DNA from 3 places in the Pseudomonas huanghezhanensis genome. Region 2 is predicted to be linked to each of the others. Evidence: predicted binding sites of a transcription regulator. Region 2 holds the regulator's gene; each other region holds the start of a gene.
The links. The regulator sigma-54, encoded in region 2, starts transcription at its own class of promoters, with help from an activator protein. The targets are predictions, from matches to a motif close to ANTGGCATNNANNTTGCTNT.
Positions count from the first base shown of each region.

Region 1: a site for sigma-54 is predicted at 2,129-2,148, ahead of OYW20_RS15220 (CmpA/NrtA family ABC transporter substrate-binding protein). Genes of this name have one in related genera too.
Region 3: a site for sigma-54 is predicted at 2,030-2,049, ahead of flgB (flagellar basal body rod protein FlgB). Genes of this name have one in related genera too.

Region 1 is NZ_CP113949.1:3,390,175-3,394,365, forward strand. It holds gene rlmKL (bifunctional 23S rRNA (guanine(2069)-N(7))-methyltransferase RlmK/23S rRNA (guanine(2445)-N(2))-methyltransferase RlmL) at 1-65, opposite strand, end outside; gene rmf (ribosome modulation factor) at 653-868, shown strand; gene OYW20_RS15215 (quinone-dependent dihydroorotate dehydrogenase) at 994-2,025, opposite strand; gene OYW20_RS15220 (CmpA/NrtA family ABC transporter substrate-binding protein) at 2,292-3,500, shown strand; gene OYW20_RS15225 (ANTAR domain-containing response regulator) at 3,514-4,089, shown strand.
Region 2 is NZ_CP113949.1:4,640,270-4,644,460, reverse strand. It holds gene rapZ (RNase adapter RapZ) at 1-349, opposite strand, end outside; gene ptsN (PTS IIA-like nitrogen regulatory protein PtsN) at 352-816, opposite strand; gene hpf (ribosome hibernation-promoting factor, HPF/YfiA family) at 829-1,137, opposite strand; gene OYW20_RS21035 (RNA polymerase factor sigma-54) at 1,215-2,708, opposite strand; gene lptB (LPS export ABC transporter ATP-binding protein) at 2,901-3,626, opposite strand; gene lptA (lipopolysaccharide transport periplasmic protein LptA) at 3,626-4,168, opposite strand; gene lptC (LPS export ABC transporter periplasmic protein LptC) at 4,155-4,191, opposite strand, start outside.
Region 3 is NZ_CP113949.1:1,922,749-1,926,939, forward strand. It holds gene cheR (protein-glutamate O-methyltransferase CheR) at 50-877, shown strand; gene flgB (flagellar basal body rod protein FlgB) at 2,094-2,501, shown strand; gene flgC (flagellar basal body rod protein FlgC) at 2,505-2,948, shown strand; gene OYW20_RS08605 (flagellar hook assembly protein FlgD) at 2,964-3,668, shown strand; gene flgE (flagellar hook protein FlgE) at 3,698-4,191, shown strand, end outside.

The DNA.
Region 1 (4,191 bases), 1.3 Mb from region 2:
TCCTCGGCAAGCAGACCTTCGAGGCCTTTAGGGCACGTGAGGAAGAGTTCGTAACGGTCCGACATGATTATTCAAGAGCCTTGGCGATTGGTGGCGGACAACGCATTGCCCGTCCCGATTTAAAACAGGCGTCTTTCGTCGAGAACACCTGCGTGGCACCTACGGTGTGCCGGTCCACCACTGCAAGCCTCCATCAAGGAGCGCTAAGGCCGTGGCAGTCGATGAGCCGATGTGATTATCGGCGTAAATCTGATGTTAAAAGACCACCATTGAGCACGACATCGGTGGCAATAAAAAGTCACATCGCCGACCCTTCGTCGTTTTAACGCTGACTGCAACCAGCCAGCATTTGCACTTGAGACACAGTCTCGATACCAGCGCAGCGCAGTGTTTCCGAGGGCTCGCAAAAAAACGAGTTGCGAAACGCGCACGCGCTTATGGTTTTAATAGCCCAAAGATGACTTTCTTATGACAAAACGGTCATTCACAGAGCCCGATGCATTGGTTAGAAATCACCACAGGTTGTCGTTGCAATGACGGCAGCACCTAAGCCCGCGACGCCGGCAGCGGGTACCAACGGCAGAACATTTCTGCCCGACCTCAACTCGAGGTCTGAAGGGACATTACAGTCAACAAACGAGGGCAACACCCTATGAGAAGACTTAAGCGTGATCCGTTGGAAAGAGCATTTTTACGCGGATATCAATTTGGTGTTCATGGAAAATCCCGTGAGCTTTGCCCCTTTACTCTACCGTCGGTGCGCCAAGCCTGGATCAATGGCTGGCGAGAAGGTCGCGGCGACAACTGGGACGGTATGACCGGCACTGCGGGTATCCACAGACTCAACGAACTTCACGCGGTCGGCTAACACGAAAGGAATGTTGCGACTAAAAAACTTCTTCTAGTTCATCACACCATGCGTGCCCCACCAGGGCCGCGGGCTAAAGCCCAGGGGGTTCCTCATCGGAACCCCCTTTTTGTTGCATGCCGGATTCAGTTGGCCCTGGCGGGCATCGCCGCAATGGCGTCCACCGACTGGCGAATCAGTGCCGGCCCTTTATAGATGAAGCCCGAATAGATCTGCACCAGGCTCGCACCGGCGGCGATTTTCTCGGCCGCGTGTTTACCCTCGGTGATGCCCCCTGCCGCGATGATTGGCAGTTTACCGCCCAACTCTTGAGCCAGTACCTTGACGATGTGGGTGCTTTGCTCGCGCACCGGCGCGCCCGACAATCCGCCTGCCTCGTCAGCATGTGGCAGGCCTTCGACACCCAGCCGGCTGAGCGTAGTGTTGGTCGCGATTACCGCATCCATCCCGGACTCAAGCAACGCGGCGGCGACCAGAACGGTTTCCTCGTCGGTCATGTCCGGGGCGATCTTGATAGCCATTGGCACACGTCTGCCGTGCAGGTGAGTCAGGGATTGCTGTCGAACGCGAAGCGCGTCTAGCAACTGCTTGAGCGAATCGCCGAACTGCAGGCTGCGCAGGCCGGGCGTATTCGGCGAGCTGACGTTGACGGTTACGTAACTGGCGTGGGCGTAAACCTTGTCGAGACAGATCAGGTAGTCATCGACGGCGCGCTCCACCGGTGTGTCGAAATTCTTGCCAATGTTGATGCCCAGAATACCGTCGTACCTGGCGGCCTGCACACGGCTGATCAGGTTATCGACCCCGAGGTTGTTGAACCCCATGCGATTGATAATGCCCTCGGCGTGCGGCAGGCGAAAGATGCGTGGCTTGGGATTACCCGGTTGCGGTCGCGGGGTGACCGTGCCGATCTCGACGAAGCCAAAGCCCAATTGCGCAAACCCGTCGATGGCGGCGCCGTTCTTGTCCAGACCTGCCGCCAGCCCCACCGGGTTGGGAAACTCAAGGCCCATGACCGTCGTCGGCAACCGGGCCGGCGCCTTGTTGAAGAGGCCATTGAGGCCCAGACGTCCTCCCGCACCGATCAGGTCGATCGACAGGTCATGAGAGGTTTCCGGGGAGAGTTTGAACAGTAACTGGCGGGCCAGGTTATACATGGGCGTGCGCGGCTCGTTGCGGCTGAATTCAGCGGGCGATTATAGACGCCGCACAGGTGCAGCGCGAGGCCTGTCCTGAACTTTGCAAAACGGCTTCATCATCACTGGCATATCGCTTGCTTTGGTCGTTCAATCACACTCGTTCCAACGACGGAGCGAGCATCGGACAATGGCGTCGCGATTCCTGTTGCTAAGGCAACGGGTGCAGCGACGTTTTTTTTGGAAGGTCCTTGGCGCTTCGTGCCTTCCTCGGCGGGACACATCTAATGAACGATTCCATCCCTACATCCCAAGCCTGGCCCTCCGGCAGCGATGCCCCAGAACTCAGCAGTATCGATGTGGGTTTCATGGCCCTCACCGACAGTGCGTCGCTGGTGGTCGCTGCCACACAGGGTTTCGCCCAGCCTTATGGACTCACCATCAATCTGCACCGCCAAACCTCGTGGGCCAGCCTGCGCGACAAACTGCTGAGCGGCGAACTCCATGCGGCCCATAGCCTTTATGGTCTGGTATATGCCGCTCAACTGGGGATCGGCGGCCAGGCCAAAGACATGGCCGTGCTCATGGGCCTGAACCAGAACGGGCAAAGCATCAATGTCTCCCGCGCCCTGCAGGAGGCTGGCGTGATCACTCCTGAGGCACTGGACAAACGCACGCACCAAAGCGACTCAAGATTGACCTTTGCGCAGACCTTTCCCACCGGCAATCACGCAATGTGGCTCTACTACTGGCTGGCCAGTCAGGGCATTCATCCACTCAACGATGTCGACAGCGTGGTGGTGCCGCCGCCGCAAATGGTTGCGCATCTTCAGGCGGGCCGTATCGATGGGTTTTGCGTCGGTGAACCCTGGGGCGCCAGCGCCGTGGCTCAGGATCTCGGGTTCACAATGGCCACTTCCCAAGCCATCTGGCCTGATCATCCGGAAAAGGTGCTGGGCTGCACACTCGAGTTCGTCGAGCACTACCCCAAGACCGCACGAGCGCTGGTCATGGCCGTGCTGGAGGCCAGCCGCTTCATCGAAGAGAGCATCGATAACCGCCGCAGCACCGCGCAATTGATCAGCGGCAGCGACTACGTGGATGCGCCGGTGGAGTCCATCGAGTCACGGTTGCTCGGCGAATACGCCGATGGGCTGGGCAATCATTGGCAAGACAACCATCCGGTGCGCTTCCACGGTAACGGCGCGGTCAACATGCCGTACCTGTCTGACGGGATGTGGTTCATGACTCAATTCCGCCGTTGGGGTCTGCTGCGCGAGGACCCGGACTACCTGAACGTTGCTCGCCAGGTCCAGCAATTGGCGCTGTACCGCGAGGCAGCGCAAGCGCTGGATGTGAAGGTGCCAGCAGCCTCCATGCGCAGCAGCCAGCTGATCGACGGCAAGATCTGGGATGGCAGCGACCCGATGGGCTATGCGCACGGCTTCAAACTGCACGCGCTGGCCGACACTGCCCCCGCCATCGCTGATCACTGAGGAGGTCGCCACCATGCTGCGTATCCTGCTGATCAACGACACCCCGAAAAAGGTCGGACGCCTCAAGGCCGCGCTGGTGGAGGCAGGTTTTGAAGTGATCGACGAGTCGGGCTTGATCATCGACCTGCCCGCCCGCGTTGAGGCTGTTCGGCCGGACGTGATTCTGATCGACACCGAATCACCCGGGCGCGACGTGATGGAGCAAGTGGTGCTGGTGACCCGCGATCTACCCCGGCCCATTGTGATGTTCACCGATGAGCACGATCCGGGCGTCATGCGGCAGGCGATCAAATCGGGCGTCAGCGCCTACATCGTCGAAGGCATCCACGCACAGCGCTTGCAGCCCATTCTGGATGTGGCGATGGCTCGCTTCGAAAGCGATCAGGATCTGCGCGCGCAGTTGCATGCCCGCGATCAGCAACTGGCCGAGCGCAAACGTATCGAGCTGGCGAAAGGACTGCTGATGAAGATGAAAAGCTGCAACGAAGAAGAGGCCTACACACTGATGCGGCGCCAAGCGATGAGCCGGCAGCAGAAGTTGACGCAGGTGGCCGAACAGATCATCGCCATGAGCGAGCTGCTCGGCTGAAACGCTCTTCTGGCCCACGTTTTGCTATGTAATCTGCACAGGTAGCCAACGGCGGTTGCCCCACTCACGACAAAGACGTCGCACTCCCCTCCATTTATGTGG
Region 2 (4,191 bases):
GCGAACGGGTCGCAGTGCTGAGCGGATGCCGTCGTCGCGTCTCGGAGAAGCGCTTGAGAAGCGTCGGCTCGTCGGCATCCAGAAACAGCACGTCGCACCGAATATGGCGGGCGCGCACTTCTTCTAGCATCTTAGGGAAGCGGGTCAGGTGGCTAGGCAGATTGCGCGCGTCGATGGAAACAGCGAGCAGGGGCTCCGCCAGTTCGGTATGAATCAACGCGCGTTCGGCCAGCTCCGGCAGCAAGCCGGCGGGCAGGTTATCAACGCAGTAGAAGCCGCTGTCTTCCAGCACATCGAGAGCCGTACTCTTGCCTGAGCCGGAGCGGCCGCTGACGATGATCATCCGCATGATTAGTGACCGGTCTGCTCGTCGAGTACCACTTGATAAAGGGCTTCACCGGTTGGTGCAGTGCGCAGTTTTTCACGCACCTTCTTACGGTCAAGCATGTTGGCTATCTGGCGCAGCAGCTCCAGATGCTGGTCAGTGGCGGCCTCCGGAACCAGCAGCACGAACAGAAGATCGACCGGGGCGCCATCGATGGCGTCGAAATCAACAGGGTGACTGAGTTGCAGTAGTGCGCTAATGGGACGAGTGCAGCCCTTGAGGCGGCAGTGCGGAATGGCTATGCCGTTGCCAAAACCCGTTGAACCGAGTTTTTCGCGGGCTATCAAGCTCTCGAAGACAGTTTGCTGGTCGAGGTCAGCCAAGTGCGGGTGAATGACTTTGGCAACCTCTTCGAGTACAGCTTTTTTACTGCCGCCCGGCACGTTCACGAGGGAACGGCCAGGGGTCAGGATATTTTCAAGTCGGATCATGTGTGGGGAGTGTCAGCGAGCGGCAACACCTTTGAGGGTGCTTTGCTGCTTTTCCTTATGCTTGAGCAATTGTCTGTCGAGCTTGTCAGTGAGCAGGTCGATTGCAGCATACATATCGTCATGATCCGCATTCGCTACGACCTCTCCACCAGGGATATGCAGGGTGGCCTCGATCTTCTGTTTGAGTTTTTCGACGGCCATCGTCACCTGTACATTGGTAATTTTGTCAAAGTGCCTCTCGAGCTTTTGGAGCTTCAGCTCTATGTACTCACGCAGGGGCTTGGTCACTTCCAGTTGGTGTCCACTGATGTTGACTTGCATACAGCTTCTCCTTCATTGCCAGTGCATAAAGAGGCAGGCTTGGTTGCCTGCCACTGGAACGCTGTAGCGCGTGACCTCTACATCAGTCGCTTACGTTCGCTCGAAGGAGCTATCCCTAACGATTCGCGATATTTGGCGACTGTGCGACGAGCCACTTGAATGCCTTGTGCCTCCAGTAAACCAGCGATCTTACTGTCACTCAATGGCTTTTTCTGATTTTCGGCGGCAACCAGTTTTTTGATGATCGCGCGAATCGCCGTGGAGGAACACTCGCCGCCCTCAGAGGTGCTGACGTGGCTGGAGAAGAAGTATTTCAGTTCGTAAATGCCACGTGGCGTGTGCATGAACTTCTGCGTGGTCACCCGCGAAATGGTGGACTCATGCATGCCCACCGCTTCGGCGATGTCGTGCAGGACCAGCGGTTTCATTGCCTCGTCGCCGTACTCCAGAAACCCCCGCTGATGCTCGACAATCTGCGTCGCGACCTTCATCAGGGTTTCGTTGCGGCTCTGCAGGCTTTTGATGAACCACCGCGCCTCTTGCAACTGGTTACGCATGAAGGTGTTGTCGGCGCTGGTGTCAGCGCGACGAACAAAACCGGCATATTGCGGATTGACTCGCAGTCGCGGCACGGATTCCTGATTAAGCTCCACCAGCCAGCGCTCGTTGTGCTTGCGCACGATCACGTCGGGCACCACGTATTCGGCTTCGGTGGATTCGATCTGTGAACCCGGACGAGGGTTAAGGCTCTGCACCAATTCGATCACCTGGCGAAGATCGTCTTCCTTGATCTTCATGCGGCGCATCAGTTGGGCGTAGTCACGACTGCCCAACAGGTCGATGTAATCGCTGACCAGACGTTGTGCCTCGGCAAGCCATTTGGTCTTTGCGGGCAATTGTCGCAATTGCAGGAGCAGGCATTCGCTTAGCGTGCGTGCGCCTATACCGGCAGGTTCGAATTGCTGGATGCGATGCAGGACGGCTTCAATTTCGTCGAGTTCGATATCAAGTTCAGGATCGAAAGCGTCGAGGAGCTCCTCGAGCGATTCGTCCAGATAACCCTGATTGTTGATGCAGTCGATCAGGGTTACTGCAATCAGTCGGTCAGTGTCCGACATCGGCGCCAGATTCAACTGCCACAGCAAGTGGCTCTGAAGGCTTTCGCCAACGGAGGTACGGGTGGTGAAGTCCCACTCGTCATCATCATTGCTGGGCAGGCTGCTTGCGCTGGTCTGGTAAACGTCTTCCCAGGCTGTATCGACTGGCAATTCGTTTGGAATGCGCTCACTCCACTCGCCGTCTTCAAGATTGTCGACAGTCGGGGCGGCTTCCTGGTAGGTCGGCTCCTGGACGTCCGGGTTGGGTTTCTGTTCGATGTTGTCGGCCATCGGGTCGGCGTTATCGAAGTCTTCGCCTTCTTCCTGACGTTCGAGCATAGGATTGGACTCCAGCGCCTCCTGGATTTCCTGTTGGAGATCCAGAGTCGACAATTGGAGCAAGCGGATGGCCTGTTGCAGCTGCGGTGTCATCGTCAGCTGCTGGCCCATTCTCAAGACTAGCGAAGGTTTCATGGCAGGGGCTAAACACCTTATTCGTTCGCCGGCGCAGATGCGCGCCATCCACTACAGGGCGCTGAGGCGCCAACTTAAGCAAATTATATGCCTGAAACCAGAGTGTTTGCCTAGCGTGCGATGACAATTAATACAGATCAGTGATCGGGCAGTGATGCCATCGATCAGCAGGTCCGTTGTCATCGCCGCAAATTACAGGCGGAACTCGTGGCCGAGGTATACATCTTTCACCAACTGGTTAGCCAGAATGGTTTCAGAGTCGCCTTCGGCAATCAGCTGTCCATCGTTGACGATGTAGGCCGTTTCACAGATGTCCAGTGTCTCGCGGACGTTGTGGTCCGTGATTAACACACCGATACCCTTGGCCTTCAGGTGATGAATGATCTGCTTGATGTCGCCGACGGAAATCGGGTCGACGCCAGCAAACGGTTCATCGAGCAGGATGAATTTGGGCGAGGTGGCCAGCGCGCGTGCAATTTCTACACGACGGCGTTCACCGCCTGACAAGCTCATGCCGAGGTTGTCGCGGATGTGAGTAATGTGGAATTCCTGCAGCAGGCTCTCCAGCTCCTTGCGGCGCGCCGGGCGATCCAGCTCCTTGCGTGTCTCAAGAATGGCCATGATGTTATCGGCAACGGACAGCTTGCGGAAAATCGATGCTTCCTGCGGAAGGTAGCCGATACCGGCGCGAGCGCGGCCATGCATGGGCTGATGGCTGATGTCTTGGTCATCGATCAGCACGCGACCCTGTTCGGCCTGGACAAGGCCGACGATCATGTAGAAACAGGTAGTCTTGCCAGCGCCGTTAGGCCCCAGCAAGCCAACGATCTGGCCGCTTTCGATGGACAGGCTCACATCGCGGACGACCTGACGGCCTTTGTAGCTTTTAGCCAGATGCTGAGCTTTCAGCGTTGCCATTACTGGGCCTTCTGCTGGTCGGTTTTCTTTTTCGGCTGGATAACCATATCGATTCGTGGTCGCGGCGTAGTGATCCTGGTGCCGTTTGCACGGCCGGCATTCACAACCTGCTTGACGGTGTCGTAGACGATTTTCTCGCCTTCGGAGGTGTTGCCGTCGTTGATGACCTTGGCCTTGTCAATCAGCACGATACGATCCTGGGCGGCGAAGTACTGAATTGTAACGCCGTAAGCCTGGACAATCGGTTTATCCACAGCGGGTTTCTGCTCGTAGTACGCAAGGTTGCCCACGGACGTGAACACGTCGACTTCGCCTTGCGCGTTACGGGTGATGGTCACAGTGTTGCCCGTGATCTTCATGGAGCCCTGGGTAATGATGACGTTGCCTTTGTACGTGGCGACGCCTTGCTTGTCATCCAGCTGCGCATCATCCGACTGAATGTGGATGGGCTGGTCGCGGTCTGTGGGCAAAGACCAGGCGCTCGCGCTTCCCAGTGCTGCGCCCAGGCCGAGCAATAAAGGAAGGGTTTTAACGAGCGTCATACTGTCCTCTTACGTTGGAGAGC
Region 3 (4,191 bases), 2.7 Mb from region 2:
ACAAACCAGAGGCGTCGCCTCTGGTAGTTCACGAATTTTGAGAGGCGGCATGTCTACAGGTAATTTGGATTTTGAACAGTTCCGGGTCTTCCTGGAAAAAGCCTGTGGCATTTTGCTGGGTGAGAATAAGCAATACCTGGTGTCCAGCCGCCTCAACAAGCTGATGGAGCAGCAGGGTCTCAAGTCGTTGGGTGACTTGATCCAGCGTATTCAGACCCAGCCCCGCAGTGGCTTGCGCGAGCAGGTGGTAGATGCCATGACCACCAACGAGACGTTGTGGTTTCGCGACACTTACCCCTTTGAGGTGCTCAAGAACAAGGTGTTGCCTGAGCAACTCAAAGCGAGTCCGGGCCTGCGACCACGCATCTGGTCGGCGGCCTGTTCGTCCGGGCAGGAACCGTTTTCGTTGTCGATGTCGTTCGACGAGTTTGAGCGCAGCAATCCCGGGCAGTTGAAGGGCGGGGCGCAAATCGTTGCAACGGATCTGTCGGGGAGCGTGCTTAATACGTGTAAGACCGGCGAGTACGACAGCCTGGCCATTGGCCGGGGGTTGTCGCCGGAGCGGCTTCAGCGTTATTTCGATCAGAAGACGCCCGGTCGCTGGACGATCAAGACGCCGATCAAGAGTCGCGTCGAGTTTCGCTCGTTCAACCTGCTGGACAGCTACGCTGCGCTGGGCAAGTTCGATATCGTATTCTGTCGCAACGTGTTGATTTATTTTTCAGCTGAGGTGAAGAAGGACATTCTGTTGCGTATTCACGGGACGCTTAAGCCAGGTGGCTATTTGTTTCTCGGTGCATCGGAGGCGTTGAACGGGCTGCCGGAGCACTATCGGATGGTGCAGTGCAGTCCGGGGATTATTTACCAGGCGAAGTAGGTTGTCGTTTTGAAACAAGAACCCTGCCTTGGCGGGGTTTTTTTATGGGGCTGTTCTGGGATTGGCGGTTTGGTGAATAGCCGTATTCGCACATTGTTGTCCTAATCAGAGCCAAATCCTGTAGGCGCGAATTTATTCGAGAGAGGCCGGTGTGGCTGGCGCTTTCTTTGTGCGCTAGCCAACGCATCTTGGCTATCTGACGTTTTGATTATTGGGTGTATATCCGTTAACTCGGGCGTGGCTTAGATCGGCTTCGCTCTTACAGCGAGTCACTTTTGCCAAACGCCGCAAAAGTAACCAAAAGGTCTTGCTCCCGTGTCCGGCCCGACTTCGTCGGTTTCCCTCACTCCGGCATTGCTCCGGAGACACGCCGCCATCGGCCATCCATGCCGCGCTGCCCCCTGCGCAACGCCTGCGCTCGGCCTCCCAAAGTCGCACTTTGCGGTGTATCCAAAACGCCGGCACGACACATAACCTGTAGGAGCGAATTCATTCGCGAGAGGCTGGAGGGGTCGCCACAAACATAGAAGCCCAAACCTCAAGCCCAAGCTAACGGGCTTCGCTCTTGATCTTCACCCACGCCAGCCCAAACACCACAAATCGCGACTTGGGTGCAGGCCGAACGCAGGTGATGCGCAGTGGGATGCCCGGCAAGCGCCGTCAGGACATGGATGTCCGTTCGGCGGGTGCCCACGGTGTATCGCCGGAGTGAGGGAACCCGACAAAGGAGGGCCAAACCGGGAGCAAGACCTTTTGGTTACTTTTGGCTGGGCCGGCTTCCGGGCCGTTTGCCAAAAGTGACTCGCTGTAAAAGCGAAACCCATATCAGCATCACCCGAGATAACGGATATACACACGATAAGCACCGAGTCATGCCGCTGAGCCGCATTGTCTAGCGCTCAGAAACAGCAGCGCCCAAACAGGCCTCTCGCGAATGAATTCGCTCCTACAAGTTGTGCGTCCAGCCTCAACCGGGCATCCGCCACTCAGCCCCGGCCTCAATCGCAAAAAAACGATCCACCGGCAACCCACCGGCAAAAAAACGGCACCTTGCTTGCCGTTTGCCTCCCTATTAGCGGAAATCACTTGCCGCTTTTCTGTCATGAACCCGCCGCACCTGCCCCAAACCCCCGTAAAACAACACTTCCGGAAAGTGGCACGCCACTTGCTATGTCTCAATCAAGAAAATCTGGTCAACCGGTAAAGGTTTCCCGACATGAGCATCAGCTTTGAAAACGCATTGGGCATCCACGAGAAAGCGCTGAACTTCCGCGCCCAACGTGCAGAAGTGCTGGCCAACAACATCACCAACGCCGACACGCCTAATTACAAGGCACGTGACCTGGACTTCTCCAAAGTCCTGGCAGCGGAAAATGAAAAGTCCACCAAGGGCAGCTTCGCGCTCAACACCACCAACAGCCACCACATCGAAGCGGCTGGCATGGGCAATGAAGACGGTTCGCTGCTCTACCGCACCCCGTCGCAGCCATCGTTGGACCAGAACACCGTGGATACTCAGGTCGAGAACGCCAACTACGCCGAAAACGCCATCGGTTTCCAGGCGAGCTTCACATTGCTCAACAGTAAGTTCAAAGGGCTGGTATCAGCCATTCGCGGAGAGTAAGCCATGTCTCTATCCAGTGTTTTCAACATCGCCGGTAGTGGCATGAGTGCCCAGAACACTCGCCTCAATACCATCGCCAGTAACATCGCCAACGCCGAAACGGTCGCCTCCAGCATGGACCAGACCTACCGCGCCCGGCACCCGGTGTTCGCCACCGTGTTTCAGGGCCAGGAATCCGGCGGCAGCGGGTCGCTGTTCGAAGACCAGGGCGCAGCCGGTTCGGGCGTGCAGGTGTCAGGCATCGTCGAAGACGCCTCCAACCTGGAAGCGCGCTACGAGCCCAACCACCCGGCCGCTGACAAGAACGGCTACGTGTACTACCCGAATGTCAACGTGGTGAATGAGATGGCTGACATGATCTCGGCCAGTCGTTCGTTCCAGACCAACGCGGAAATCATGAACACCGCCAAGACAATGATGCAAAAGGTCCTGACCCTGGGTCAGTGATAAGGGACGCACCCGATGACAACTTCAATCGATAGCAGCACCGCGACAAGCCAATACCTGAAGTCGCTGCAGAAAACCGGCACCACCACCACCGGTGATTCCACAACGGGCGCCAGCAGCCTGGGCAAGGATTCTTTCCTGCAGTTGCTGGTCACCCAGATGCAGAACCAGAACCCGCTCGATCCACAGGACAACAGCGAGTTCGTGGCCCAGCTGGCGCAGTTCAGCAGCCTCGAAACCATGCAGAACCTGGGTACCTCGGTGGATGCGATTGGCGGCATGTATCAATCGTCGCAAGCGCTCCAGGCCTCGTCTCTGGTTGGCAGCTCAGTGATTGTCGACGTAGGTTCGACTTCCGTTGACACCACCAAGGGTCTGACCGGCACCGTCGTCGTGCCGTCTGCGACCACGCAAACCTCGGTCAAGGTGTACGACGCTGACGGCAACATTGTGCGCACCCTCGATCTGGGCGAGCAGGCAAAGGCCAGCAGCCTTAAATTTACATGGGACGGGACGGATGAATCCGGCAGCGCCCTGCCTTCAGGCACTTACAGCTTCAAAGCGGATGGCAGCATCGGAGGCACCAGCACATCGCTGGCGACGTATCTGCCAGCCACGGTCAACAGCGTCACGATGGGCACCGCTAGCACTGGGATGACCCTCAACCTGGCCGATGGCACCAGTATCCTTATGAACAAAGTTAAACAAATCGGAATATAGAGCCGATTAACGGCGCAGGAGTTTGAAACATGTCTTTCAATATCGGCCTTACAGGGCTCTATGCAGCGAATAAAAGTCTCGACGTGGCCGGCAATAACATTGCCAACGTGGCGACTGTGGGCTTCAAATCTTCCCGTGCGGAGTTTGCAGACCAATATTCAAATTCGATTCGTGGCACTTCTGGCAGTTCAAATGTCGGCAGCGGTGTATATACGTCGACTGTTTCGCAGCAGTTTACCCAAGGCGCCCTGACCACTGGCACTGGCCGTGACCTGGACCTTGCGATCAACGGCAACGGCTTCTTCATGATGAGCAACAACGGCGAGAAACTTTATACCCGCGCCGGCAGTTTCCACACTGATTCGGCGGGATACGTCGTCGATAACAGCGGCAATAACTTGCAGGGCTACAGCCTCGACGGCAGCGGCAACGTGGCCGCCGGCGTATTGACAGACCTGCGCGTGGACTCTTCGAACATGGCGGCGAAGGCCACCAGTACCATGAAAATCGAGTCGAACCTGGA